Regions from separate parts of the Streptomyces sp. NPDC043861 genome, predicted to be linked through region 1. Evidence: riboswitches for the same ligand, from Rfam matches in the RefSeq annotation. Region 1 holds a riboswitch; each other region holds the start of a gene.

Region 1 (9,647 bases):
GACGCCGGGTTCCGGAGACGTCGACCGCTTCGGTGCGCATCTGTGTACGACGGCCCACCAGCCGGTCGGGACCGAGGACGACGGGAGTCCCGTGCCTCTGCAAGGCCCGCCGCGCCGGGATGCACGGGGCACCATGCCCCGGGCGCGCCCGTGCAGCCGCCCCGGCCGTCGGGTGAGCCGCGTCTCATCCGTGCCCGACCGCTTGTCTATGCAACTTGTTGCATAGAAGGATCGGGGGCATGGCGCTCGAGCACGCGATCCTCGTCTCTCTGCTGGAGAAGCCGGGCTCCGGCTATGAGCTGGCCCGGCGGTTCGACCGGTCGATCGGCTATTTCTGGACCGCCACGCATCAGCAGATCTACCGCGTCCTCAAGCGCATGGAGAGCGACGGCTGGATCGACGTCCGCGATGTGCCGCAGCAGGCCAGGCCGGACAAGAAGGAGTACTCCGTCGCCGCACTCGGCCGTGCAGCCCTCTCCCAGTGGCTGCACGAGCCGATCGAACCCGAGAGCGTGCGGCACGACCTCGCCGTCAAGATCCGTGGCGCGGCCTTCGACGATCCGGCCGCGCTGATCCGCGAGGTCGAGCGGCACCATCAGGTGCACACCGCCCGGCTCGCGCACTATCTCGCAGGGGAGAAGCGTGACTTCACCGGCTCCGAAGCACCCGGAACGCCCGACGCCGGGCAGGAGCTTCAGCACGTCGTGCTCCGCGGTGGCATCGCGTACGAGCGGATGACGCTGGCCTGGCTCGACGATGTGATCGCCACTCTGCGCCGGCTCTCTCCCGAGCACTGAACCGCCCCGGCGAGCCACTCGTCGAGGCTCACCGGCCCGTATCCCGCACCGTGCACTCCAATCCGGAAAGGCGAACCTCCATGGCCGACCCACTGCTGTTCAACCCGCGCACCTACGACCCGGCGCACTTCGACCCCGAGACCCGCAGACTGCTGCGTGCCACCGTCGACTGGTTCGAGGACCGCGGCAAGCGCAGGCTGATCGAGGACTACCGCTCCCGGGCCTGGCTGGCGGACTTCCTCGCGTTCTCCGCCAAGGAAGGGCTGTTCGCCACCTTCCTCACCCCCGAGTCCGCGGCCGACGGGCACCAGGACAAGCGGTGGGACACCGCCCGGATCGCAGCTCTCAACGAGATCTTCGGGTTCTACGGGCTCGACTACTGGTACGCCTGGCAGGTCACCATCCTCGGCCTGGGCCCGGTCTGGCAGAGCGACAACGCCGAAGCGCGCGCCCGCGCGGCGCGGCTCCTCTCCGAGGGCGAGGTGTTCGCGTTCGGCCTGTCCGAGAAGGCCCACGGCGCCGACATCTACTCCACCGACATGCTGCTGGAGCCCGACGGCGACGGTCACTTCAGGGCCAGTGGATCCAAGTACTACATCGGCAACGGCAACGCCGCCGGACTCGTCTCCGTCTTCGGCCGCCGCACCGACATCGAGGGCCCCGACGGCTATGTCTTCTTCGCCGCCGACAGCCGTCACCCGGCGTACCACCTCGTGAAGAACGTCGTCGACTCCTCCAAGTACGTCAGTGAGTTCCGTCTCGACGGCTACCCGGTCGGTCCTGACGACATCCTGCACACCGGCCGCGCCGCGTTCGACGCCGCCCTCAACACCGTGAACGTCGGCAAGTTCAACCTGTGCACCGCCTCCATCGGCATCTGCGAGCACGCGATGTACGAAGCCGTCACCCATGCGCACAACCGGATCCTCTACGGCCGCCCCGTCACCGCCTTCCCGCACGTGCGCCGGGAGCTGACCGACGCATACGTCCGCCTCGTCGGGATGAAGCTGTTCAGCGACCGGGCCGTCGACTACTTCCGCTCTGCAGGCCCCGACGACCGCAGGTATCTGCTGTTCAACCCGATGACGAAGATGAAGGTGACCACGGAGGGCGAGAAGGTCATCGACCTGATGTGGGACGTCATCGCCGCCAAGGGCTTCGAGAAGGACACCTACTTCGCCCAGGCCGCCACGGAGATCCGGGGACTGCCCAAGCTCGAGGGCACGGTCCACGTCAACCTGGCGCTGATCCTCAAGTTCATGGGCAACCATCTGCTGCAGCCGGCCGAGTACGCGCCGGTACCGACGCGTCTGGACGACGCCGACGATGCGTTCCTCTTCCGTCAGGGACCGGCCCGCGGTCTGAGCTCCATACGCTTCCACGACTGGCGCACCGCCTACGACGCATATGCCCACGTGCCCAACGTCGGCCGCTTCCGTGAACAGGCCGACGCCCTGTGCGAGTTCGTCACCACCGCCGCCCCCGACGAGAAGCAGAGCCGCGATCTCGATCTCCTCCTCGCCGTCGGTCAGCTGTTCGCGCTGGTGGTGCACGGTCAGTTGATCCTGGAGCAGGCACGCCTGACCGGGCTCGAGGAGGATGTGCTCGACGAACTCTTCGCCGTCCTCGTGCGCGACTTCTCCGCGTACGCCGTCGAGCTGCACGGCAAGGACTCCGCCACCGCGCAGCAACAGCGCTGGGCGCTGGACGCGGTGCGCCGTCCGGTGGTCGACGACGCCCGCTCGGCCCGCGTCTGGGAGCGCGTCGAGGCACTGTCCGGGGCCTACGAGATGGCGCCGTAGCAGGGGAGTCCGCCCCCGGGTGCCGCTGCCCCGCGCCGGCATCGTCCGCCCGTCCCGGACCGCAGCGTGTGCCCTGCGGCTCGGGACGGGCGGCCGTCCTGCCGGTCCGCTGCGAGGACCGGCAGGGCGACCGCCGCCCCCACTGATGCCGGGGGTCAGCCGGCCAGCGCCGCCGACACGACGGACCGGGCCTCCTCCTGCACGCGCGTCAGGTGGTCGGTGCCGAGGAACGACTCGGCGTACACCTTGTAGACGTCCTCGGTACCCGAAGGGCGTGCGGCGAACCAGGCATTGGCAGTGGTCACCTTGATGCCGCCGATGGCCGCCCCGTTGCCGGGAGCCCGGGTGAGCACGGAGGTGATCGGTTCCCCGGCCAGGGTGTCGGCCGTCACCTGCTCGGGAGACAGACGGCTCAGTACCGCCTTCTCCTCACGGGTCGCGGGGGCGTCGACACGGGCGTAGGCCGGTTCGCCGAAGCGGGAGGTGAGCGACGCGTAGTGCTCGCTCGGCGTCCGCTCCGTCACGGCCAGGATCTCGGACGCGAGCAGGGCGAGGATGATGCCGTCCTTGTCGGTGGTCCACACCGACCCGTCCCGACGGAGGAAGGAGGCCCCTGCGGACTCCTCACCTCCGAAGCCGAGGGTGCCGTCGACCAGCCCGTCCACGAACCACTTGAAGCCGACGGGTACTTCGATCAGCTCGCGGCCGATGTCGGCCGCCACCCGGTCGATCATTCCGGACGACACCAGTGTCTTGCCCACGGCGGCACCGGCCGGCCACTGGTCGCGATGGGTGTAGAGATAGGCGATGGCCGTGGCGAGATAGTGGTTGGGATTCATCAGCCCGCCGTCCGGCGTGACGATGCCGTGCCGGTCGGCGTCGGCATCGTTGCCCGTGGCGATCCCGAACCGGTCGCGCTCCTCGATCAGTGACGCCATGGCGTACCGGGACGAGCAGTCCATCCGGATCTTGCCGTCCCAGTCCAGCGTCATGAACCGCCAGGTGGGGTCGGTGCCCGGGTTGACGACGGTCAGATCGAGGCGGTGCTCCTCGGCGATACGTCCCCAGTAGGCCACGGATGCGCCTCCCAGGGGGTCGGCGCCGATACGCACCCCCGCCGCGCGCACGGCGTCCAGGTCGAGTACGGACGGCAGGTCCCGGACGTAGGTGCCCAGGAAGTCGTACCGTCCGGTGGTCTCGGCGGCCAGGGCCCTGGTGTACGGCAGCCGGCGTACGTCCTTCAGCCCGCCTGCGATGATCTCGTTGGCGCGATCCTGGATCCATCCGGTCGCCTCCGAACCGGCGGGGCCGCCGTTCGGCGGGTTGTACTTGAAGCCCCCGTCGGCCGGCGGATTGTGCGAGGGCGTGACCACCACACCGTCGGCGCGGCCGGAGGCATGTTCGCGATTGTGCGTGATTACGGCGTGGGACACCGCGGGGGTGGGGGTGTAGCCGTCCTCGGTGTCGATGAGTACGGAGACACCGTTCGCCGCGAAGACCTCCAGTGCGGTCACCCGGGCGGGCTCGGAGAGCGCATGGGTGTCGGCACCGAGGAACAGCGGCCCGTCGGTGCCCTGCTGGGCCCGGTACTCACAGATCGCCTGGCTGGTGGCGGCGATGTGATCCTCGTTGAACGCGGTGGCGAGGGAGGACCCCCGGTGGCCCGACGTGCCGAAGGCGACACGCTGGTCGGGTTCGGCCGGATCGGGGTGCAGGGCGTAGTACGCGGTCACCAGCCGAGCCACATCAATGAGATCCTCCGGTCGGGCCGGCTGTCCCGCGCGCTCGTTCAGCATCCGTCCAGTCCTCCACATCGTTCATGCGATCAGTGCACGAGTCATGGTCGCTCGTCCGGCGCGTTTCGTCCGGCTGCCCCTCCGCACGCACACGCGGGCGGACGTGCCGGCCGTGCATGCCCAGAGTCCTCCCGGGCATCCGCACCGTATGGCGATTCTCCGAAAGTTGGCCCGTCCGCTGCTGGCATCCGCTTTCATCACGGGCGGTTTTCAGCTGCTGCGTCACCCGGACTCCGCGGCCCCGGCGTTCGTGCCGGTGGCCCTGCCGCTCGCGGCACGGATCCCGGCGCTTCCCCAGGACCCCGGGCAATGGGCACGTATCAACGGCGCCGTGCAGGTCGGCGCGGGTGTGCTGATGGCCCTGGGCCGTTTCCCCCGTCTGTCCGCGTCGGCTCTCGCCCTCACCCTGGCCGCGACCATGTCGGCCGAGGACCGGTACCGCACGCCGGAGGACCCGGAGGAACGTGCGCGGCTGCGGAGCCACCTCTGCACGGACCTGTCCATGCTGGGAGGCCTGCTGATCGCCGTTGCCGACACGCACGGCAAGCCGTCCTTGGCCCACCGTTCGCGTCATGCGGCGGTCAGGGGACATCGTTCCGCGCGCCGTGCGATCGGCGGGGCGACCGCGCGTCCGGTGGCCCGCGCCAGGGCTGTGGCCCACACCGTCGGCAGGCGGCTGCCGACGGCATGAGGGACGGCCCGACGCGGGACGGGGCGGTGCTCATGGGGCCGTACTCGAGCAGGCGCCGTCACCGTCGGCCGGCTGCTCGGGGCCACTGCCGTGAGCCTCGAACGGAGCTCGAGTCGAACCGAGCCTGCCCCGGGGCATGCGTGGAGGCCAGGGCGGGCCCATACGTCCTGGCCTCCGGTCTCGTAAGTCCCGCCGTTGTCAGGCCAGGGCGATGCCGTCGAGTTTGCCGTTCTTCGCATCGTCGACCAGCGAGGAGAACTGGTCGGCGCTCATCTGCACACGCTGTCCGAAATCGTCGGTCAGGACGATCCGGCGCTCGATGGGGGCGCGGGGGTCCACGAACAGCTGCGGACAGCCGCAGTCGCACTTTCCGCAGAACGTCGCCACAGGCTCCAGCCCGCTGATGTCGGTCATGCTTTCCACCTCCAGGGGTGCGGAGCACCGGCTTGCCGGCGACCGCAGGGACTGCTTGCGGGATACCCCGTGCGCGGAGGGGCGATGCGCACAGGCACGGCCCACCGGGGCACGAGGCATGGCGGGTGTGCTTGCGTGCTCCCTCCACCGCCCTCAATGCCCCGGCCCGTCACGGCTTTCCGGGAACTCGGGACAGCTGGTGGCCGACTCCATGGGAGGGGAGCACCCGTGTGTCACGGACCTTCCTGCGCCTGCTTCGCTCGCGGCGTGCCGTGCCAAGTTCCGGTCGATGCCTTGACCGCGCTCGATGCCCCGCCCCGTCGGCCCCCGTCGGCTCCCGGCCCATCGGCCCGGCGTCGGGCCGAGGCGAGCCTCAGCGGGCACGATCCGGTCCGTCACTCACGGGACGCCGGCACCGGTGGCAGCGGCGAGTTCCTGCGGTGCGGCACCATCGGCGGTGCTCACGCAGTCATGCGGTGATGTTCCGGGCCCCACGCTCGGCGGTGGCACGGTCGTTGAGGGTCATGCGTGAGCGTCGACCGGCTGGGTTGCTCTTCCCGGACGGGATCTGAATGCCGTGCTCGCACCTCACTTGGCGTGCACTGACTCGACCCGGTACAGCCGCGGCTGTGCGTCCGTCGCGATCGTCGCTGCCTGGTCCATGTGGGCGCGGGCCTCCGGGTCGGTGAGCATCGCATGGTAGTGCGCCTCGGACTCCCATTGGGCGTAGTTGATGACGCGCTCGCCGTCCTGGGAGGCATGAAAGTTGGCACAGACGAAGCCGGGTTGGTGCTTCATCGTTTCCTCGGTGGCGCGCGCCAGCAGCGCGATGAGCTCGGCCTGGCGGTCGGGTGCGACAGTGAAGACGTTGATGAGTGTCGCCACCCGGCGGGTGGTGTCGATGTTCGCGGTAACAGTCATGGTCGGATTGCTCCCCTTACTGCGCTGGAGGAGCGCGGGTGCGGGTCCGCATTCCCCCGATCGGACGCGGACTGGACTGATGCATGCTCAGGTGCCGGTGACCGGACCGGGCTCTCGCTGCCGACGGCTCAGGAGGGGGCGCCGCGCCAGGGATGCGCCGACGGCGCATCACCCGCGCCCGGCCGCTCCGTTGTCCCGGCCGTGTGCGCACCCACCCGCGCTCGGTCGCTTCCTTGTAGGCGGGCCTTGCGGACCGTGCGGCGGAAGGTCGTCAGGACAGCCGGCCCGGCGAAGGTGACGCGGATGAAGCCGGTGATGGCCCGCCCCGGTGTCCCCGGCCCAGTGACGTCGCGAAGTCGAAGGCGATGCCGCGCTGCCATGGTTCGGTGAAGGGCGCGCCCGGCAGCCAGGCGAGGGAGCTGCCGGGGTTGGTCCACCGACCAGGGCCGGGCCGACAGGCTGAGCAGGGGGCGGGCCGCTCGATGTGACCACGGACCGGCCTGTTTGTACAGGGCGCGCGTGAGCCCCACGGAGGCGCACGTCGCTCGCTCCCGGGGGCCGCGTGCCGCCGTTCCCCCCGGGCGGTCCGACCGCGGACTTATGACGTGGAGAGTCTTTCTGTCATGATGTCCCGCGAATAGGCGACGGCGGAACGAGGAAGCCGGTGTGAATCCGGCGCGGTCCCGCCACTGTGATCGGCGAGCGGATCCCGAACAGACCACTGCCCCCATGCGGGTGGGAAGGCCGGGACGAGCACTGACCCGAGAGCCAGGAGACTCACGCGGTCGCCTCCTCGAAGTGACTGGGGCGGATTTCCCCGGAGAGGAGCGTTTGTCGGAATGCCCAGGAGACCGTCACCTGCCGGTTCCGTTCCGTGCCGGATCGTGGTGTGCAGGGACTGCTGCTGCGGCAGCCCCAAGGTGACCGGCGTCGATCATCGGGAGCAGACCGCGCGTCTCGCCATGGACGCGCCGGTTCGTGTCTCCGACTGTCTCGACGTGTGCGACCAGGCGAACGTGATCGTCGTGCAGCCCTCGTCCGAGGGCCGCGCCGCGGGCGGCAGGCCGGCCTGGTTCGGTCTCGTCAACGACGCGGCGGCGACCGAGGACATCGCCGCCTGGGTACGGGCCGGCGGACCGGGCCTCGCCGCGCTGCCGGACATCCTCGAGCTCTACGCCTTCACCCCGCCACGGCGCGTCCGGTCCAGGGCACTCCCCGACGCCGGCTGACCCGAACACGCCCCGCACATTCCCACGCCGGACCGGGCGTCCTCCGACGAGTCCCGATTCCGACCAGCCACCGGACCACCGTCCGGACCGTTCAGGACCACCCTGCGGTGAGAGGATCCTTGATGGGCAAGCGCCCGACATCCCTGCTGTCGGCCATGGCCGCTGCCGTACTGATATCCGGCTGCGGCGGCACCGTGACCCGGGACGACGCCCCGTCGGCGGACTCCGCTGCCAAGGGTTTCCCGGTCACCGTGTCCAACTGCGGTGTGAAGACGACCTATCAGCGTCCCCCGCAGCGCGCGGTGTCGCTGAACCAGCACGCGACCGAGGTCATGCTGGCACTGGGGCTGCAGGACTCGATGGTGGGCACCGCCTATCTCGATGACAAGATCCTCCCGAAGTACCGGGACGCCTACGACGGGATCAAGGTCCTGGCGAAGGAGTACCCCTCGTTCGAGACGCTGCTCGCCGCCGAACCGGACGTGGCCTACGGCGGTTTCGCCAGCACATTCGACGAGAAGGAAGGACGCAGCCGCGACGCCCTCTCCAAGGCGGGGGTCAACTCCTATCTGAACATCGAGGAGTGCCCGTCCGGGCCGGTGACGATGGCCACGATGGACCAGGAGATCCGGAACGTGGCGAAGATCTTCGGCGTGCCGGACCGGGCGGAGCGGCAGCTCAAGGAGCTCCACGTCACGCTGGACACGGTCGAGGACAAGCTCGCCGGAGTCACCCCGGTGAAGACCTTCGTGTACGACAGCGGTGACAAGACCGCCTTCACCGCGGGCGGTGCGGGCATCGGCAACGAGATGATCAAGCAGGCCGGTGGGGTGAACCTCTTCGCCGACCTGGACAAGGCGTTCGGTGACGTGTCGTTCGAGCAGGTGGCCGAGCGCGCGCCCGAGGTGATCGTCATCTACGACTACGGCGACCAACCCGTCGAGGACAAGAAGAAGTTCCTCCTCGCGAACCCGGCGCTGAAGGACGTACCCGCCGTCAAGAACAGGCGGTTCGCGGTGCTGCCGCTCTCGTCCACGGTGCTGGGCGTCCGGGTGCCGTCCGGTGTGGAGTCCTTGGCCCGCCAGGTTCACCCGGACCGGTTCAAGTGACCGACGCCACGGGTGTGGCGGAGGCGACGGATACGCAAGGGACGACCGGGGCGCGTGGCCCGACGAGCGGGCGAACGGCGGCGGGTGCCGCCGCCGTTCGCCGCCCGGGGATCCCCTACCCGCTCGTCCTCGTACTGCTCGCCGCGCTGCTGGCCGTCGCGGCCACCTTCGGGATCGCGGCCGGGTCCATCAGTGTCCCGGCCGACCAGGTCTGGGGCATCCTGCTGCACCGGCTGCACCCTTCGCTCGCCGAACCGACCTGGACACCGGTCCGCGAGACGATCGTCATCGACGTCCGGTTGCCCCGGGTGCTGCTGTCGGGCGTGGTGGGCGCGGGCCTGGCGGTGTCGGGAATGGCGCTGCAAGCACTTGTGCGCAACCCCCTCGCGGACCCGATGCTGCTCGGCGTTTCGTCGGGCGCATCGGTCGGTGCGGTGCTGGTCCTCGTCTTCAACGTCACCCTGTTCGGTGTGTTCTCCCTGCCGGTGGCCGCGTTCCTCGGCGCTCTCGCAGCTCTGGTCGCCGTTTACTTCCTGGCCCGGTCCGGCGGGCGGATGACGACCGTGCGGCTTGTCCTGGCAGGCGTGGCGACGGCCGAGGTGCTGTCCGCGCTCGCCAGCCTCCTGGTCGTCACGTCCAACGACCCGCACAAGACGCAGTCGGCGCTGCGCTGGATGCTCGGCGGACTGGCCGGCACTACCTGGACGGTGGTGTGGATTCCCGCCGGTGCCGTCCTCCTCGGTACGGCCGTCCTGCTCGGGGTCTGCCGCCCGCTCAACCTCCTGCTCGCGGGGGAGGAGGCCGCCGTGGCCCTCGGCCTGGACGTGCACCGCTTCCGTGCCGCACTGTTCACCCTGGTCGCCGTCATGATCGGCACGATCGTCGCCG
Region 2 (9,647 bases), on a different contig from region 1:
CGTCGGCACGGTCACCCGCCCCGGACTGCCCCTGGATGTGGGGGAGCCCGCGATCAACCCCGTGCCGCGCCGGATGATGCGCGACCACGTCGCGCTCGTGGCCGGGCGGCACGGCGGCACCGGCGACGTGGAGATCACCGTCTCCGTCGACCACGGCGAGGAGATCGCCCGCTCCACCTGGAACCCGCGCCTCGGCATCCTGGGCGGCCTCTCCGTCCTGGGCACCACGGGGATCGTCGTCCCCTACTCCTGCTCCGCCTGGATCGACTCGATCCGGCGTGGGGTGGACGTGGCCAGGGCGGCCGGCCGTACGCATCTCGCGGGCTGTACCGGCTCGACGTCCGAGAAGACCGTGGCCTCGCTCCACGACCTTCCCGAGGACGCCCTGCTCGACATGGGCGACTTCGCGGGAGCGGTCCTCAAGTACGTGCGCCGGCATCCGGTGGACCGGCTCACCGTCTGCGGCGGCTTCGCGAAGCTGTCCAAACTGGCCGCCGGCCATCTGGATCTCCACTCCGCCCGGTCCCAGGTGGACAAGGAGTTCCTGGCGGCGCTGGCGCGCCGGGGCGGCGCGGACGAGCCGCTGGCCGCGGAGATCGCATCCGCCAACACCGGCCTCGCCGCCCTCCAGCTGTGCGCCGCCCGCGGCGTCCCTCTGGGCGATCTGGTGGCCGAGGCGGCCCGGGACCAGGCCCTCGGAGTGCTCAGGGGGGCACCGGTCACGGTGGACGTGGTGTGCATCGACCGTGCCGGGACGGTGGTGGGCCGTTCGTCACCGAAGGGCCCGCGGGGCTGACCGGGCACCGGAGGAGGCCCGAGGCCCGGATCGGGCTGGATCGGTGCGCGGGGCACGCGAGCCCGGCAAGATCCAAACGAGACGCCCTGGTGGCTCCCACTGACACCAGGGGGAGGAGGGGGCGCGGTCCCGGGCCGAACCCGGGACCGTGGGCCCGGGGTCAGCTCCGCGGATCCGGCTCCGGCTCCGGGTAGGTCCGCGGGGTCCAGACGATCTCCTCGCCCGATCCCCTCCGCACCGTACGGCTCCGGGACGAACCGACCAGCAGCAGCGTCCTCATGTCGACCACCGCCGGGTCGAGTTCGGCGAGGCGCACGATCCGTACGCTCTCCTCCGGACCGCCGACATCGCGGGCCACGACCACGGGCGTGTCCGGTGCACGGTGTTCCAGCAGCAGTTCACGGGCCTTGGCCACCTGCCAGGTGCGGCTGCGCGAGCCCGGGTTGTAGAGGGCCAGCACGAGATCGGCGGAGGCAGCCGCCCGCAGGCGCTCCGCGATGACCTCCCACGGCTTGAGCCGGTCCGAGAGCGAGATCGTCGCGTAGTCGTGGCCCAGCGGTGCACCGGCGCGGGCCGCCGCGGCGTTCGCCGCGGTCACACCCGGCAGGACACGCACGGGCACGCCCCGGTACGGCTCCTCGGACGCGACCTCCAGCACCGCCGTGGCCATCGCGAAGACCCCGGGGTCGCCGCCGGACACGACGGCGACGCGCCGCCCGCGCCGTGCGAGGTCCAGGGCGAGCTCGGCGCGCTCCGACTCCACCTTGTTGTCGGAGCCGTGGCGGCGCTGGCCGGGGCGGGCCGGTACCCGCTCCAGGTAGGTCGTGTAGCCGACGAGGTCGTCGGCGGATGCGAGCGCCCCCCGGGTCTCGGGCGTGAGCCAGAGCGGGCCCGCGGGGCCGGTGCCGACGACGACGACCTCGCCCTCGGCGCGGGCGGCCGGAGGCACTTCGTCGACCCGGCTCGGCAGCACCGCGACCGAGAAGTACGGCACCGACTCCGGGTCCACGTCCGCCAGATGTTCCGTGCGCTCGCCCTCCATCGTGGCCCGCTCCACGTAGTGCGCGTCGTCCAGCCGGCCCGCGCGGTCCAGAGCACGGCGCACCGCCGGGAACGTACGTCCCAGCTTCATGACCACCGCCGAGTCGGTCGAGGCGATACGGGCCGTCAGCTCCTCCTCCGGCAGGGTGCCGGGGATGATCGTCAGCACTTCCTCGGCCTCCACCAGCGGCTTGCCGAGCCGGGCGGCGGCCGCACTCACCGAGGTGACGCCGGGGACGACCTCGGTCGGATAGCGATGGGCCAGGCGCTTGTGCATGTGCTGGTAGGACCCGTAGAAGAGCGGGTCGCCCTCCGCCAGCACGGCCACGGTCCGTCCGGCGTCGAGGTGCGCCGCGAGCCGCTCGGCGGCCTCCTCGTAGAAGTCGTCGAGCGCACCCCGGTAGCCACCGGGGTGGTCGGTGGTCTCGACCGTGATCGGATACATCAGGCGCTCTTCGATGTGGTCGGAGCGCAGGTGCTTCGCCACGATCGAGCGGGCGATGGAACGGCCGTGGCGGGCACAGTGGTACGCCACGACGTCCGCCTCCGCGATGACCTCGACCGCTCGCAGGGTCATCAGGGACGGGTCGCCGGGGCCGAGCCCGACGCCGTACAGCCGGCCGCGCTTCTCGGTGCTCATTCCGCCTCACTCGCCATTGCGTTGATCGCCGCGGCCGCCATGGCGCTGCCGCCGCGCCGCCCGCGCACCACCAGGTGGTCCAGTTCCGAACCGTGAGCGGCGAGCGCGTCCTTGGACTCGGCCGCGCCGATGAAACCGACCGGGACGCCGATGACGGCGGCGGGGCGGGGCGCCCCCTCCTTGATCATCTCCAGGAGCCGGAAGAGGGCGGTGGGTGCGTTGCCGACGGCGACGACCGCTCCGTCGAGACGGTCGCGCCACAGCTCCAGGGCGGCGGCGCTGCGAGTGGTGCCCAGTTCGGCGGCGAGCGCCGGCACGGACGGGTCGGAGAGCGTGCAGATCACGTCGTTGTCGGCGGGCAGCCGCTTGCGCGTGACTCCGCTCGCCACCATCTGGGCGTCGCACAGGACGGGGGCACCCGCGCGCAGGGCCGCACGGCCGCGGGCCACCACCTCGGGCGAATAGGCGAGATCGCGGACGAGATCGACCATGCCGCAGGCGTGGATCATCCGCACCGCGACCTGGCTGACATCCGCGGGGAGCGCGGCGAGGTCGGCTTCGGCGCGGATGGTGGCAAAGGACTGGCGGTAGATCTCCGCCCCGTCCTTCTCGTAGTCGAACACTCTGCTCTCGCTCATTTCGTCGTCGTACGGGTACGGGTGTGGGTACGTGCCCTGGCCACGGCGTCCTCGAGTTGTGCGGGTGACGTCACGGGTACGCCGACCCCGTGCACGCTCACGCGGTAGCTGCCGTCGCCGGTGGCCACGACGTCCACGTACTCCTCCTGCGGATGGCCGCATCTGCGCTCGCAGCCCGACCAGTACACGGGCAGTGCGCCCGGTCGGGCCTTCGCGTCGGCTCTGACGTCGGCCAGGGACTTGGCGCATCCGGGCCGTCCGGTACAGGCGCCGACGCCGTACCAGGGGGAGTCGGCGCTGGTGATCAGTCCGGCGCCGGCCAGCCGCGCAAGGCGTGCCCGCGCCGCTTCGCGATCGGCGAATCCGGTCACGACGATCCCGCGCCACGGGGTGAGCCGTACCTCGCCCGAGGGCTCGGGAAACAGTGCGCGGACCTGCGCGACGGTGAGCCGACCGAGCGGCGCGGCGACGGAAACGGTCCAACGGCCGGGCCCTTCGACGACCCCGGGCCGGGGGCCCCGCCCTCCGGGCACGCCCGGCAGCGGACCGTCACCGTCGGCGGTGACCGCGTGCCCGTCCTCCGGTGGGCCGGGTGGCCGGGCCGGTTCCGCCGGGATGCCCGCCCTTTCCAGATATGCGCCGAGCGCCATGTCCTGTGCGGCAGGCAGCTCCCCGACGCGCCAGGCGCCCGTGCCGGCCGCGGCGGCCGCGGCGAGGAAGGCTTCGGCGGCGGCGACGGCCGCCCGCGGGGCATCGGCGGCGGGGACGCGGAAGGCGGCCTTCCCGGCCCGCACGACGGCCGAGTCGCGCATCCGGTCGCCCGCCGGGTTGCCCGCCCGGTCGCCCGGCTCTGCGAGCAAGGTCACATCGGCGCCGAGCCCGGACACATCGCCACGCCCGTCGTCCAGAGCGAACAGGAACCGGCCTGAGAGGCCGGCCGCCCATCCGGTCGCGCACAGCAGTGCGTCCAGTTCGCGGGTCCACAACTGCACGTCCGCGCAACCGAGTCCGTCCAGGCCGGCGAGCGGTGAGGCCACGATGTTCCGCACCCGCTCATGGGTCTCGGTCGGCAGCAGGCCGGTCTCCCGCAGCAAGCTCGCGAGCCGCGCTCCGCACGCCTCCCCCAGGCCCCGCAGCTCGACGTTCCCCCGTGAGGTGATGCTGAGCGACCCGTCGCCCAGCGACTCCGCCGCATCGGCCAGGACTGAGAACTGACGAAACGTCAAAAGCCCGCCGGGCAGGCGCAGTCGGGCTAGCAGCCCGTCGTCCGCCGCATGCAGCCGCAGTGCGCCGGGGCAGGCGTCGCCCCGGTCCCGTATGCGAGGTTCGCCCGGGTCTGCTGGGGTTGAGGGAGTGGGCGGCATGGCGGCGAGCATACCCACGTCCTTCCAGGTGGCCCCCCTCCTGGCAGCGGGCAGCCTCTACTATGCAGACGGCACAGGGTCCCAGGACCCTAGGGAGGAAGCCCGGTGGGAATCCGGCGCGGTCCCGCCACTGTGAGCCAGGCCTCGTCCACGGGGTCCGGTGAGTCAGGAACTCCCGCCGTCCTCACGACCACCCGGGGCGCGGACACCCCGAGGAAGGCCTGGCGCACGCCATGATCCTGCTGTTGTCGACCTCCGACACCGACCTGCTCAGTGCCCGTGCGGCCGGGGGCCCGGTCGAGTACCGGTTCGCCAACCCCTCGCGGCTCCCGCTCGACGAGCTGCCCGCCCTGCTGGACGGCGCCGACCTCGTCGTCGTACGCCTTCTCGGCGGAATCCGCGCCTGGCAGGAGGGCCTCGACATCCTGCTCGCCCAGCAGAAGCCGGTCGTCGTCCTCAGCGGTGAACAGGCTCCCGACGCCCAGCTGATGGAGGCGTCCACCGTCCCCATCGGCATCGCGGCCGAGGCGCATGCCTATCTCGCCCACGGCGGTCCGGACAATCTGGAACAGCTCGCCCGTTTCCTGTCCGACACGGTCGTGCTGACGGGCCACGGATTCGAACCGCCGGCCTCCGCGCCCACCTGGGGCCACCTGGACCGCGAGACGAGGAGCGCTTCGGGCCCCACGGTCGCCGTGCTCTACTACCGCGCCCACCACATGAGCGGCAACACCGCCTTCGTCGGCACTCTCTGCGACGCCATCGAGGACGCGGGCGCCCAGGCCCTCCCCCTCTACGTCGCCTCCCTGCGCGCCCCCGAGCCCGAACTCCTCGACCGGCTGCGGGGCGCCGACGCCATCGTCACCACTGTCCTCGCCGCGGGCGGCACCCGCCCCGCCGAAGCGCAGGCCGGCGGCGACGACGAGTCCTGGGACGCGGGCGCGCTCGCCTCCCTCGACGTGCCGGTGCTGCAGGCCCTGTGCCTGACCGGGACGCGCAGTGCCTGGGAGGAGAACGACGAAGGGCTGTCCCCGCTGGACGCCGCCAGCCAGGTCGCCGTGCCCGAGTTCGACGGGCGCCTGATCACCGTCCCGTTCTCCTTCAAGGAGATCGACGAGGACGGCCTCCCGGCGTATGTCGCCGACCCCGAGCGGGCCGCCCGTGTCGCCGGTATCGCCGTGCGCCACGCCCGGCTGCGCCACATCCCGAACGCCGAGAAGCGCCTCGCCCTGGTGCTGTCCGCGTATCCGACCAAGCACTCCCGCATCGGCAACGCGGTGGGCCTCGACACCCCCGCGTCCGCCGTCTCCCTCCTGCGCCGCCTGCGCTCGGAGGGGTACGACTTCGGTGCCGAGGAGGAGGTGCCCGGCCTGGAGTCGGGCGACGGCGACGAGCTGATCCGCGCGCTCATCGAGGCGGGCGGCCACGACCAGGACTGGCTCACCGAGGAGCAGCTCGCCCGCAACCCGGTCCGTATCCCGGCCGCCGACTACAGGCGCTGGTACGCCACGTTGCCCGCCGAACTGCGCGAGCACGTCGAGGAGCACTGGGGCCCCGCGCCCGGCGAGATGTTCCTGGACCGGTCCCGCAACCCCGAGGGCGACATCGTGCTCGCCGCGCTGCGCCGCGGGAACCTCCTGATCGTCATCCAGCCCCCACGCGGCTTCGGCGAGAACCCGATCGCGATCTACCACGACCCCGATCTGCCGCCCTCGCACCACTACCTCGCCGCCTACCGCTGGATCGCCGCCTCCGCCGACGACGGCGGCTTCGGCGCCGACGCGATGATCCACCTCGGCAAGCACGGGAACCTGGAGTGGCTGCCCGGCAAGAACGCGGGCCTGTCCGCCGCCTGCGCCCCCGACGCGGCGCTGGGCGATCTGCCGCTGATCTACCCGTTCCTGGTCAACGACCCGGGCGAGGGCACCCAGGCCAAGCGCCGGGTGCACGCCACCCTCATCGACCATCTCGTCCCGCCGATGGCCCGCGCCGACTCGTACGGCGACATCGCGAGGCTCGAGCAACTGCTCGACGAGTACGCGCAGATCTCCTCCATGGACCCGGCGAAGCTCCCGGCCATCCGCGCCCAGATCTGGACCCTGATCCAGGCGGCGAAGCTGGACCACGACCTGGGTATGGACGACCGGCCCGACGACGACGGCTTCGACGACTTCCTGCTCCATGTCGACGGCTGGCTGTGCGAGGTCAAGGACGCCCAGATCCGGGACGGTCTGCATGTCCTCGGCGGCGCTCCGACCGGACCCGAGCGGGTCAACCTCGTCCTCTCCATCCTCCGCGCCCGTCAGATCTGGGGCGGTACGGCCGCGCTGCCCGGACTGCGCGAAGCCCTCGGCCTCGACGAGTCCGCGGCCACCCGTACCACCGCCGACGAGGCTGAGGCCGCCGCCCGTGCCCTGGTCGAGGCGATGGAGGCGGCCGACTGGGACCTGGCCGCCGTCGCCTCCGTGGCGGAGGGGCACGGAAAGGCCGTCGCCGACATCCTGGCCTTCGCCGCCCGCGAGGTCGTCCCGCGGCTGTCCGCCACGACGGACGAGCTCGACCATGCGGTGCACGCGCTGAACGGCGGCTTCGTCCCGGCGGGTCCCTCGGGCTCGCCCCTGCGCGGACTGGTCAACGTCCTGCCGACCGGACGCAACTTCTACTCCGTCGACCCGAAGGCCGTCCCCTCCCGGCTCGCCTGGGAGACCGGCCAGGCCCTCGCCGACTCGCTGCTGACGCGTTACCGCACCGACAACGGCGACTGGCCCACCTCCGTCGGCCTCTCCCTGTGGGGCACCAGCGCGATGCGCACCGCCGGTGACGATGTCGCCGAGGCCCTCGCGCTGCTGGGCATCCGCCCCGTCTGGGACGACGCGTCGCGCCGGGTCAGCGGTCTGGAGCCCGTCCCCGCCGAGGAGCTGGGCCGCCCGCGCATCGATGTCACGCTACGGATCTCCGGCTTCTTCCGGGACGCGTTCCCGCACGTCATCGGCCTGCTCGACGACGCGGTGCGGCTCGCCGCCTCGCTCGACGAGCCCGCCGAGGTCAACTACGTACGCGCCCATGCCCAGGCCGACCTCGCCGAGCACGGCGACGAGCGCCGCGCCACCACCCGTATCTTCGGCTCCCGCCCGGGCACCTACGGCGCCGGTCTCCTCCAGCTGATCGACTCCCGGGACTGGCGCACCGACGCCGATCTCGCCGAGGTCTACACGGTGTGGGGCGGCTACGCCTACGGCCGCGGTCTCGAAGGCCGCGCCGCGCGCGAGGAGATGGAGACGGCGTACAAGCGGATCGCGGTCGCGGCGAAGAACACGGACACCCGCGAGCACGACATCGCCGACTCCGACGACTACTTCCAGTACCACGGCGGGATGGTCGCCACCGTCCGCGCCCTGCGCGGCCGGGCGCCCGAGGCGTACATCGGCGACTCGACCCGACCCGAGACGGTCCGCACCCGCACCCTCGTCGAGGAGACCTCGCGCGTCTTCCGCGCCCGGGTCGTCAACCCCAAGTGGATCGAGGCGATGCGCCGCCACGGCTACAAGGGGGCCTTCGAACTCGCCGCGACCGTGGACTACTTGTTCGGCTACGACGCCACCACCGGCGTCATCGCCGACTGGATGTACGACAAGCTCACCCAGACCTACGTGCTGGACCCGGAGAACCGCGAGTTCCTCCAGCAGGCCAACCCCTGGGCCCTGCACGGCATCGCCGAGCGCCTGCTGGAGGCGGAGTCGCGCGGCATGTGGGAGAAGCCCGACCCGGCGGTCCTCGAGGCGCTGCGCCAGGTGTTCCTGGAGACGGAGGGGGATCTGGAGGGCGGGGACGATTAGGTCCGGGGCTGCGCCTGCGGACCTGTCCCCCGGGTGCCGGGCGGGCCGGGCAACGGCCCGCCCGGTGCACGAGGACTCCTGGGCTCACAGCTCCTTGCAGAAACACACGTCCGCATGCCCGCCCGGCATGCCCTCGACGCGGTGCGTCTCCACGTACCCGAGCCGTTCGTAGAACTGCGGGGCCTGGAAGGTGTACGAGGACAGGTACATCCGTGTGCAGCCCCGCGCCCGCGCCTCCTCCTCGGCCGCGTGCAGCAGCTTGCTGCCCCACCCTTCGTGGCGGTGCCCTGCGTCCACCCACAGCATGTCGACGAAGCCGCAGTCGCCCCACGTCGATCCGGTCAGCCCGCCGATCAGCTCCCCGTCGTCGCCCGTGACCCGAGCGAAGAACTCCTGCTCCTCGGCGCCGCTCGCCCGCGCGTTGAAGTCGTCCAGCTCCTGGCCCAGGCGCTCTTCGAGCACGTCGTCCTCTTCGCCCACATGAACGTCCATCCGTCGAACGTACTGCTCGGGGCCGCCGACGTAAGGATTTCGTCACCCGCCGGGTCGCCCACGGCGCCTGCCGTCCGGCTTCAATGGGCGTATGAGGATCTCGAACGTGCTGAGAAAACCGGTGGTCGCCGCCACGCTCGCGGTGCTGGCCGTGGTGGTGGCAGCGGGCCTGTACTGGTTCCAGCCGTGGAAGCTGGCCGTCGACGAGACCGTGCGGGACGAGCTTCCTGCGGCGGTGGCCCCTGCCGCCCCGTCCGCACCCGGTGGGGACGCGCCCGCGAAGCCGGTGACGATCTCCACCGGCACGTTCATCAGCCACGAGCACGCCACCGAGGGCAAGGTCAGGATCCTCCGGCTCCCCGACGGCAGCAGGGTCCTCCGGCTGGAGGGCCTCGACACCAGCAACGGCCCCGACCTGCGGGTCTGGCTCACCGACGCGCCCGTGAAGAAGGGCGTGGCCGGCTGGCGCGTCTTCGACGACGGCGCCCATGTCAGCCTCGGCAAGCTCAAGGGAAACAAGGGCGACCAGAACTACGCGCTGCCCGCCGACGTGGACCTGACGAAGTACTCCAGCGTCAGCATCTGGTGCGACCGCTTCGACGTCTCCTTCGGCGCGGCGGAGCTCTCGAAGGCGTCCGCGTAGCCTGAGAGCACGATGAACATCTTCACCACGTCATGGGGCGACCTCGATCTCACCCGCTGGCCCGAGGACCCCCGTGACCAGCTCCGCGCCTGGGACGCCTCCGACGAGTATCTGCTGCGCCACCTGGAGGGCCAGGACCTGGCGGGCGAGACCGTCGTCCTCGGCGACCGCTGGGGCGCCCTGGTCACGGCACTCGC
Region 3 (9,647 bases), on a different contig from region 1:
CCAGACGGTGAGTTCCTTGGCGTCCGCCCCGCCCTTGTCCCCGCCCTTGTCGCTCTCGGAGCCGCACGCGGCAATGCCGACCATCATGCCTGCGACGCCGATCGCCGCGATGAGCTTGCGCTTCACGCCACCCTCCTCAGGATGCTGCAACCCCCCGCCCACCGCGAAGACATACGGAGACATACGCCGAGTACTGCTCGTGGGGCTGGGACCCGGTCTTTAATGGTTTAGACCAGTACTCGGGAGCTTGGCCTAGACCTTTAGGGGTGTCAAGGGTGTATAAGAAGGGCTGTCGCGTCCGTTATCGGACCGACACCTGAGGGAGGGCGACGACCCGCGACCGGACCGTGCCACCATGTGAGCCGTAACAGACGGAGGAGCCGGTGACGGCAGCAGCACACGAGTCGGGAAGGCAGGCCATGGCCACGGACGGGGGCGGCACGGAGGCCGAGAACGGGACGACGACCCGCACGGCCCGCGTGCCCAAGTACTACCGGCTCAAGAGGCATTTGCTCGACATGACGGAAACGCTGCCGCCCGGCACGCCCGTACCGCCCGAGCGCACGCTTGCCACCGAATTCGACACCTCGCGCACGACCGTGCGCCAGGCCCTGCAGGAGCTGGTCGTCGAGGGCCGGCTGGAACGCATCCAGGGCAAGGGCACGTTCGTCGCGAAGCCCAAGGTCTCGCAGGCGCTCCAGCTCACCTCGTACACCGAGGACATGAAGGCGCAGGGCCTCGAGCCCACCTCCCAGCTGCTGGACATCGGGTACGTCACGGCCGACGACACGCTCGCCGGGCTGCTGGACATCTCGCCGGGCGGACGCGTGCTGCGGATCGAGCGGCTGCGGCTGGCCAGTGGCGAGCCGATGGCGATCGAGACCACGCATCTGTCGGCCAAGCGCTTCCCCGCGCTTCGGAGGTCGCTGGTCAAGTACACCTCGCTCTACACGGCACTGGCGGAGGTGTACGACGTCCATCTCGCCGAGGCCGAGGAGACGATCGAGACCTCGCTGGCCACACCACGCGAAGCGGGACTGCTCGGCACCGACGTCGGCCTGCCGATGCTGATGCTGTCCCGCCACTCACTGGACAGGAACGGTGAGCCGGTGGAGTGGGTGCGCTCGGTGTACCGCGGCGACCGCTACAAGTTCGTGGCGAGGCTGCAACGACCCGAGGCGGACTGACGGCCGGGGGCCCGGGGGTCGCCCCCGGAACGAGGCGGACCGACGGCCGGTGCGGAGGTCCGGGCCGAGTCGCGGCACGAGCGGTACGGATGAGCCGCTCAGCGGTTGAAATAAGCCGTTGAGCGGTTGAATTCAGCCGCTCAACGGTCGAACCGACCGCTGGGCGATTGCCTCTTCCGTTATCCGGACCAGGGTTCCATCAAGCTGAACCGTCCCCTAGATTGCCTGCGCGTTACATCAGCGCAGCTGATCAGCGAGGGGACGGAGCCGCTCATGTCCGAAACACCCGCAGAGAGAAAACCCGCAGTCACCCCGCTACGGGTGGTGGTGGCCCTCTGCCTGATCGCGCCGTTCGCGGCGATGCTCTGGGTCGGTTCGTACGCGAAGACCGACCCGGCGTTCGCCGGTATCCCGTTCTTCTACTGGTACCAGATGCTCTGGGTCGTGATTTCGACCGCACTGACGATGGTCGCGTACAAGCTGTGGCAGCTTGACCAGCGCGCCCGCAAGGAAGGGGCGTCGCAGTGAAGGACGGCGTGAACGGCGTCGCACTCGCCGTATTCATCTTCTTCTTCCTGGCCGTCACGGTCATGGGCTTCCTGGCCTCGCGCTGGCGCAGGGCCGAGAACGAGAACAGCCTGGACGAATGGGGCCTGGGCGGGCGGTCGTTCGGCACCTGGGTGACCTGGTTCCTGCTCGGCGGCGACCTCTACACCGCCTACACCTTCGTCGCCGTACCCGCGGCGATCTACGCGGCGGGCGCTGCCGGTTTCTTCGCCGTGCCGTACACGATTCTCGTCTACCCGCTGATCTTCACCTTCCTGCCGCGGTTGTGGTCGGTGTCGCACAAGCACGGATATGTGACGACGTCGGACTTCGTCCGCGGACGCTTCGGCTCGAAGGGGCTGTCGCTGGCGGTCGCGCTCACCGGCATCCTCGCGACGATGCCGTACATCGCGCTGCAGCTCGTCGGCATCCAGGCTGTGCTGGACGTCATGGGCGTCGGCGGCGGTGAGAACACCCACTGGTTCATCAAGGATCTGCCGCTGCTGATCGCCTTCGGTGTGCTGGCGGCGTACACCTACTCGTCCGGTCTGCGGGCACCCGCGCTGATCGCCTTCGTCAAGGACACCCTGATCTATCTGGTGATCGCGGTCGCGATCATCTACATCCCCGTCAAGCTCGGCGGCTTCGACGACATCTTCACCAAGGCGGGCGACGCGTTCGCGCAGATCAACCCCGCGACCGACAAACCGCGGGGTGCGCTGGTGCCCGGGGAGCTGGGCCAGTGGGGTTACGCCACGCTGGCGCTCGGATCCGCGCTGGCCCTGTTCATGTATCCGCACTCGATCACCGCCACGCTGTCCTCGCGCAGCCGTGACGTGATCCGGCGCAACACCACCATCCTGCCGCTCTACTCGCTGATGCTGGGGCTGCTGGCGCTGCTCGGGTTCATGGCGATCGCGGCCGGAGTCAAGGTGACGAACGGTCAGCTCGCCATTCCGCAGCTGTTCGAGAACATGTTCCCCGACTGGTTCGCGGGGGTCGCGTTCGCGGCCATCGGCATCGGCGCGCTGGTACCGGCGGCGATCATGTCGATCGCGGCGGCGAACCTGTTCACGCGGAACATCTACAAGGACTTCCTGAAGCCGGACGCGACTCCGGAGCAGGAGACCAAGGTGTCGAAGCTGGTGTCGCTGCTGGTGAAGGTGGGTGCCCTGGCCTTCGTCCTGACGATGGACAAGACCGTCGCCATCAACTTCCAGCTGCTGGGCGGCATCTGGATCCTCCAGACCTTCCCGGCCCTCGTCGGCGGCCTGTTCACCCGGTGGTGCCACCGCTGGGCGCTGCTCGCGGGCTGGGCCGTCGGCATGATCTACGGCACAGTGGCGGCGTACGGCGTCGCAAGTCCGACGCAGAAGCACTTCGGAGGGTCATCGGCGGAGATACCGGGAATCGGGGAGATCGGCTACATCGGCCTGACGGCCTTCGTGCTCAACGCGGTGGTGACCGTCGTCCTCACCCTCGTGCTGCGCGCCGTGAAGGCCCCGGACGGTGTCGACGAGACGTCTCCGGGGGACTACACGGCGGACGCCGGGGACCCCGGGGTCGAACCCGAACTCCCGAAGGTGGGCGCAGTCACCCACTGACGCGTGTGTTTCCCGGCGCCGGCCGGCACGGGCCCCATGAGCCTGTGCCGGCCGGCGTTCGTGTCCGTCCGAAACGGCACCGCATTGTCCCCGCACCCCCTCCGCGGCCTTGGGAACATGGGGTGTTGAGGCAACCGGCCGGGGGAACGGCCTCGAGCCGCCCTCGTGCACATGGAGGAAACTTCGGATATGGACATCTTCGTCAGAAGGGCCGAACCCTCGGAGTACGAGGCCCTGGGGGAGCTCACGGCACGGGCCTATCTCGACGGCAGGCTGCTGGACTTCGGCGAGGAGGACCCGTACCTCGACCGTCTGAGGGACGTCGTCGCCCGGGCCCGACAGGCCGAGGTACTGGTCGCGGCGGACCGGGACGGCCGGGTGCTCGGCGGGGTGACCTTCGTTCTCGGCGGGGCGCCCTGGGCCGACATCGCCGAGGACGGGGAAACCGAGTTCAGGATGCTGGCGGTCGCCACGGAAGCGCGGGGGCGGGGCGCCGGGGAGGCACTCGTCAGGGCGTGCATCGAGCGGGCCAGGGACACCGAAGGCTGCCGGAGGCTCGTCCTGTCGACGCACCCCCGCATGCACGCCGCGCACCGCATCTACGAACGAATCGGCTTCGTCAGAACGCCCGAGCGGGACTGGTGTCCGCTGGCGGACGTGCCTCTGCTGGCCTACAGCCTGGAGCTCTGAGAACCGCGGCGACACAACATGTGGGGGGTGCCTCAAGCCACCGCCCCTACATGTATGCTCATGCTCGCTGTCGCCGCAGGGGAATCCGGTTCGAGTCCGGAACTGTCCCGCAACGGTGTGCCGGTGTGCCTTTGCGGTGTCGCACAGGGCATACACCTGCGAGTCCGAAGACCTGCCGACGGCGCACCCGGACCGTCCGGCCCGGGTGCCGACGACGTCCGGGCCTCGCGGAAACAGGTCGGTGGACGCGGTGCACCCTGCCCCCGGGCGAGTGCGCCCGTGCCCCGTGCCCCCGCCGGCCCCGAGCCGAGCGAGGGAGAGCACCCTGTGACCATCGCGCCGCCCGATCCTGCTTCAACGCAGTCCGCCGATGGGCCAGGTACCGCGCTGCTGCGCATCCTGACCGACCTCACCGCCGATCTCCCCGACACGGACCCCGGCCGCGTCGCCGCGGCCGCCCTCCGCGGCCGCCACGCGGGCTCGGACGAGGCCGAGTTGCGCGAACTCGCGACCGAGGCCGCCGCTGGGCTGATCTCCGAGGACCCGGCCTACTCGCGCCTCGCGGCCCGGCTGCTCACCCGCACGATCGCGGAGGAGGCGGCCACACAGGGGGCGGTCGCCTTCTCCGACTCCATCGCCGTCGGGCACCGCGAGGGCCTGATCGCGGACCGCACGGCCGCGTTCGTGCAGACGCACGCCGCGCGCCTCGACGCGCTGATCGACCCTGCCGCCGACGACCGCTTCGGGTACTTCGGCCTGCGCACCCTCTTCAGCCGCTACCTCCTCCGGCACCCGATCACCCGCAAGGTCATCGAGACCCCGCAGCAGTTCATGCTGCGTGTCGCCGCCGGCCTCGCCGAGGACGAGTCGCCCAGGGCTCTCGACGAAGTCGCCGCGCTGTACGGGCTGATGAGCCGGCTCGACTACCTGCCGTCCTCCCCCACCCTCTTCAACTCCGGTACCCGCCACCCCCAGATGTCGTCCTGCTATCTGCTGGACTCCCCGCTGGACGAGCTGGACTCGATCTACGACCGCTACCACCAGGTGGCGCGGCTCTCCAAGCACGCGGGTGGCATCGGTCTCTCGTACTCCCGTATCCGCTCGCGCGGTTCGCTCATCCGCGGCACCAACGGCCACTCCAACGGCATCGTGCCGTTCCTGCGCACGCTGGACTCCTCCGTCGCCGCGGTCAACCAGGGCGGTCGCCGCAAGGGCGCGGCCTGTGTCTACCTGGAGACCTGGCACGCGGACATCGAGGAGTTCCTGGAGCTGCGCGACAACACGGGTGAGGAGGCGCGGCGTACGCACAACCTCAACCTGGCGCACTGGATCCCGGACGAGTTCATGCGCAGGGTGAACGAGGACGCCGACTGGTCGCTCTTCTCGCCCGCCGACGTCCCCGAGCTGGTCGACCTCTGGGGCGACGAGTTCGACGCCGCCTACCGCAAGGCGGAGGAGGCGGGCCTCGCCCGCAGGACCATCCCGGCCCGCGACCTGTACGGCCGCATGATGCGTACGCTCGCCCAGACCGGCAACGGCTGGATGACGTTCAAGGACGCCTCGAACCGCACCGCGAACCAGACCGCTGAGCCCGGCACCGTCGTCCACTCCTCCAATCTCTGCACCGAGATCATCGAGGTGACGAACGACGGCGAGACCGCTGTCTGCAACCTCGGATCCGTCAACCTCGGCGCGTTCGTCACCGACGGCGGCACCGGTGCGGACGCCATCGACTGGGAGCGGCTCGACGCCACCGTCCGCACGGCCGTGACCTTCCTGGACCGGGTCGTCGACATCAACTTCTACCCGACCGAGCAGGCCGGCCGCTCCAACGCCAAGTGGCGTCCGGTGGGCCTCGGCGCCATGGGCCTGCAGGACGTGTTCTTCAAGCTGCGGATGCCCTTCGACTCCGCCGAGGCGCAGGCACTGTCGACCCGGATCGCCGAGCGGATCATGCTGGCGGCGTACGAGGCGTCCTGCGACCTGGCCGAGCGCAACGGCCCGCTGCCCGCCTGGGAGCAGACCCGTACGGCGCGCGGTGTGCTGCACCCGGATCACTACGGCACAGCCGTGGAGCTCAACTGGCCGGAGCGCTGGGCCGCGCTGCGTTCCCGGATCGCCACGACCGGGATGCGCAACTCCCTCCTGCTCGCCATCGCGCCGACCGCGACCATCGCGTCGATCGCGGGTGTGTACGAGTGCATCGAGCCGCAGGTCTCCAACCTCTTCAAGCGCGAGACGCTCTCGGGTGAGTTCCTCCAGGTCAACTCCTATCTGGTGGACGAACTGAAGAAGCTGGGCGTGTGGGACGCGCAGACCCGTGAGGCGCTGCGCGAATCCAGCGGCTCGGTTCAGGGCCTCAACTGGATCCCGGCGGACGTACGGGCGCTGTACCGCACGGCGTGGGAGATCCCGCAGCGCGGCCTGATCGACATGGCAGCGGCACGCACCCCGTTCCTGGACCAGTCGCAGTCGCTGAACCTCTTCCTGGAGACGCCGACCATCGGCAAGCTCAGCTCCATGTACGCGTACGCCTGGAAGCAGGGCCTGAAGACGACGTACTACCTGCGCTCCCGCCCGGCGACCCGCATCGCGCGCGCCGCGTCCGCAACCGCCGCCACCACCGCCCCCATTCCCGCACAGCAGGCGGCGCCCGACGCCGACGCCATCGCCTGCTCGCTCGAGAACCCCGAGTCCTGCGAGGCCTGCCAGTAATGCCCACCGAAGCCACCACCGTCAAGAACCTGCTCGACCCCGGCTTCGAGCTGACCCTCCGTCCGATGCGCTACCCGGACTTCTACGAGCGCTACCGGGACGCCATCAAGAACACCTGGACGGTCGAGGAGGTCGACCTCCACTCCGACGTCGCCGATCTGGCCAAGCTCTCCCCCGGCGAGCAGCACCTGATCGGCCGTCTGGTCGCCTTCTTCGCGACCGGCGACTCCATCGTCGCGAACAACCTGGTGCTGACGCTCTACAAGCACATCAACTCCCCCGAGGCGCGGCTGTATCTGTCGCGGCAGCTCTTCGAGGAGGCCGTGCACGTCCAGTTCTATCTGACCCTGCTGGACACCTACCTCCCGAACCCGGAGGACCGCACGGCCGCTTTCGCTGCCGTCGAGAACATTCCCTCGATCCGCGAGAAGGCCGAGTTCTGCTTCAAGTGGATGGCCGCCCTCGACGGGGAAGGGGGGGTGGAGAAGATCGACCGCCTGGAGACCAAGGCGGACCGCAGGCGCTTCCTGCTCAACCTGATCTGCTTCGCCGCCTGCATCGAGGGCCTGTTCTTCTACGGGGCGTTCGCGTACGTCTACTGGTTCCGTTCGCGCGGTCTGCTGCACGGTCTGGCGACCGGCACCAACTGGGTGTTCCGGGACGAGACCATGCACATGAACTTCGCCTTCGAGGTCGTGGACACGGTCCGCAAGGAGGAGCCGGAGCTCTTCGACGACGAACTCCAGCAGCAGGTCACCGACATGCTGAAGGAGGCCGTCGAGGCGGAGCTGCAGTTCGGCCGCGACCTGTGCGGTGACGGCCTGCCGGGCATGAACACCGAGTCGATGCGCGAGTATCTGGAGTGCGTCGCCGACCAGCGGCTCACCCGGCTCGGCTTCGCCCCGGTCTACGGCTCGCAGAACCCGTTCTCCTTCATGGAGCTCCAGGGCGTCCAGGAACTGACGAACTTCTTCGAGCGCCGGCCTTCGGCGTATCAGGTCGCCGTCGAGGGCTCGGTCGACCTGGACGAGGACTTCTGACCTTCCGGCCGGACGCGTACGGCAGGGGCCCGGACCGGGGTACGGTCCGGGCCCCTGCCCGTTGCGGTGCCCGGCGGGGCGGGCGCGGCAGCCGTGGCGCCGGCCGGTCGCGGTGCACCACCCGTCGACCGCAGGCAGCAGCCGGCGCACGCATCCGCAGTCCCGGGAACCGGTCCGGCCGGGCCCGGACCCGGTCTCATGGCCACAACGACAGCGCCCCGCACCGGAAACGGTGCGGGGCGCGGCCACCGGCGGTCCGCCGGAACGTCAGTCGTTCGGCACGGTCTCGTAGCGCGGCGTGCCCTCGGCCATCTGCTTCAGGGCGTCCTTGCGGTCCCTCTTCGACAGCCGGTCGATGTACAGATAGCCGTACAGGTGGTCCGTCTCGTGCTGCAGGCAGCGCGCGAAGTACCCGGTGCCGCGCACCTTGATCGGCTTCCCCTCGGCGTCCTGCCCGTGCACCTCGGCGTAGTCCGGGCGGGCCAGCGACGCGTACGCCGTCGGGACGGACAGACAGCCCTCGTTCGAGTCGTCGAGCACACGGTGCTCGGGCGGCAGTTCCTGGAGCACGGGGTTGCAGACGACGCCTGTGTGGCGCACACCCTCGTCGTCGGGGCAGTCGTAGACGAAGACCTTCAGATCGACACCGATCTGGTTGGCGGCCAGGCCCACGCCCTCCGCCGTCCGCTGGCTGGCGAACATGTCGTCGATCAGCGCCGCGAGCTTGTCGTCGAACTCGGTGACGTCCTTGCACTCCTTGTGGAGCACCGGGTTGCCCACGACGGTGATGGGACGGGACGTGCCGCGCTCGCGGTACGCCCGCTCACGCTCCTCGCAGTCCTCCGTATCGACGACGAAGCCGTCGTTGATCTGCTCGTCCGTCTCCTGCTGCGCCATTCCGCCGTAAGCCTTCCTGAAAACCCGGTCTCGATGTCCCGTACAGCCTACGGCCCAGCCGGAGTGGTCAGCAGACTTCCTCGAGATCCCGCCACTCACGGCTGTCCGGGCTGTCCGCGACCCAGCCGTCGAGCAGCCCCTGCACCAGTGCGGCGGGCGCCGCGATGCCGCACTCGCGCTCCGGCACCCACAGGTCCCCGGCCGTGCGGTGACCCAGCGGACCGGGGTGACCGGGTTCACTGTGGTCGTGCGGATCGAGGTGCTCACCGTCGCCCTCGGCGCTCGGCATCACGCTCTCCGAGCACGCCCGGCAGAGCAGCCGTACCGACGACGACCAGTCCTCGGCGGCGAAACCGGCGTCGGCCGCGAGCTGCTCCAGCGCGTCCCGGTCCTCCTCGGAGGCGGCCTCCAGCAGTACCACCCAGGTGGGGACGGGCGAGGGTGCCCAGAGCTCGATCTCGTCGAAGACGGGGAAGCTGTGGCCGGCGGCGGTGGTGCGCTCGCCGTGCGGCACACCGTCGTGCAGCACGACCTCGCCCCAGCGCCGACCGGACGAAGGCAGCGGAATGGACAGCACCTCTATCCGGGCCGGGTCGAGCCTTCGGCCCCACACGACCTCGGCCTCGCCCTCCGGCGACAGCCGTACGGCGGCGCTTCCCAGCTCCATGCCGAGGGGTTCACCACTGGCGGCCGCCTCACCGGGCACCTTCAGCCCGTACGCCTGCCAGGAGCGGCGGGCCAGTGGCCAGTCCTGCAGGGCGGTGGCGGCGATGCCGACGTTCCACCAGTCGGGGGCGCCGGTCTCCTTGTCGAGGAGTGCGACGGCGCGCAGGCCTGCGGCGCGCGCCTGCTCCCAGTCGTGCCGGAACTTGTGCAGCAGTGCCAGATTGAACCAGGACTCCGAGAGCCAGGGCTCCAGGTCCGCTGCGCGGGTCAGCAGCGCTCCCGCGTCCTCGTACCGGCCGTCA

The links. A riboswitch is a leader RNA that binds a small molecule or an ion and turns the genes downstream of it on or off. The one in region 1 is predicted to bind cobalamin.
Region 2: another riboswitch for cobalamin. It lies ahead of cobN (cobaltochelatase subunit CobN); the one in region 1 lies ahead of AC068D_RS27080 ((2Fe-2S) ferredoxin domain-containing protein).
Region 3: another riboswitch for cobalamin. It lies ahead of AC068D_RS21900 (ribonucleoside-diphosphate reductase subunit alpha); the one in region 1 lies ahead of AC068D_RS27080 ((2Fe-2S) ferredoxin domain-containing protein).

The regions. Positions count from the first base shown of each region.
Region 1 is NZ_JBWKDP010000013.1:156,350-165,996, forward strand. It holds gene AC068D_RS27050 (PadR family transcriptional regulator) at 240-797, shown strand; gene AC068D_RS27055 (acyl-CoA dehydrogenase family protein) at 878-2,599, shown strand; gene pgm (phosphoglucomutase (alpha-D-glucose-1,6-bisphosphate-dependent)) at 2,755-4,395, opposite strand; gene AC068D_RS27065 (DoxX family protein) at 4,544-5,086, shown strand; gene AC068D_RS27070 (hypothetical protein) at 5,285-5,500, opposite strand; gene AC068D_RS27075 (antibiotic biosynthesis monooxygenase family protein) at 6,089-6,421, opposite strand; cobalamin riboswitch at 7,031-7,220, shown strand; gene AC068D_RS27080 ((2Fe-2S) ferredoxin domain-containing protein) at 7,261-7,650, shown strand; gene AC068D_RS27085 (ABC transporter substrate-binding protein) at 7,770-8,759, shown strand; gene AC068D_RS27090 (FecCD family ABC transporter permease) at 8,756-9,647, shown strand, end outside.
Region 2 is NZ_JBWKDP010000003.1:486,777-496,423, forward strand. It holds gene AC068D_RS09815 (cobalt-precorrin-5B (C(1))-methyltransferase) at 1-796, shown strand, start outside; gene AC068D_RS09820 (precorrin-2 C(20)-methyltransferase) at 957-2,477, opposite strand; gene AC068D_RS09825 (precorrin-8X methylmutase) at 2,474-3,115, opposite strand; gene AC068D_RS09830 (cobalamin biosynthesis protein CobG) at 3,112-4,479, opposite strand; cobalamin riboswitch at 4,535-4,673, shown strand; gene cobN (cobaltochelatase subunit CobN) at 4,713-8,315, shown strand; gene AC068D_RS09840 (GNAT family N-acetyltransferase) at 8,400-8,807, opposite strand; gene AC068D_RS09845 (DM13 domain-containing protein) at 8,899-9,450, shown strand; gene AC068D_RS09850 (methyltransferase) at 9,463-9,647, shown strand, end outside.
Region 3 is NZ_JBWKDP010000009.1:216,364-226,010, reverse strand. It holds gene AC068D_RS21925 (extracellular solute-binding protein) at 1-126, opposite strand, end outside; gene AC068D_RS21920 (GntR family transcriptional regulator) at 420-1,187, shown strand; gene AC068D_RS21915 (DUF3311 domain-containing protein) at 1,461-1,715, shown strand; gene mctP (monocarboxylate uptake permease MctP) at 1,712-3,337, shown strand; gene AC068D_RS21905 (GNAT family N-acetyltransferase) at 3,527-4,027, shown strand; cobalamin riboswitch at 4,082-4,221, shown strand; gene AC068D_RS21900 (ribonucleoside-diphosphate reductase subunit alpha) at 4,355-6,742, shown strand; gene AC068D_RS21895 (ribonucleotide-diphosphate reductase subunit beta) at 6,742-7,782, shown strand; gene def (peptide deformylase) at 8,050-8,679, opposite strand; gene AC068D_RS21885 (tetratricopeptide repeat protein) at 8,747-9,647, opposite strand, start outside.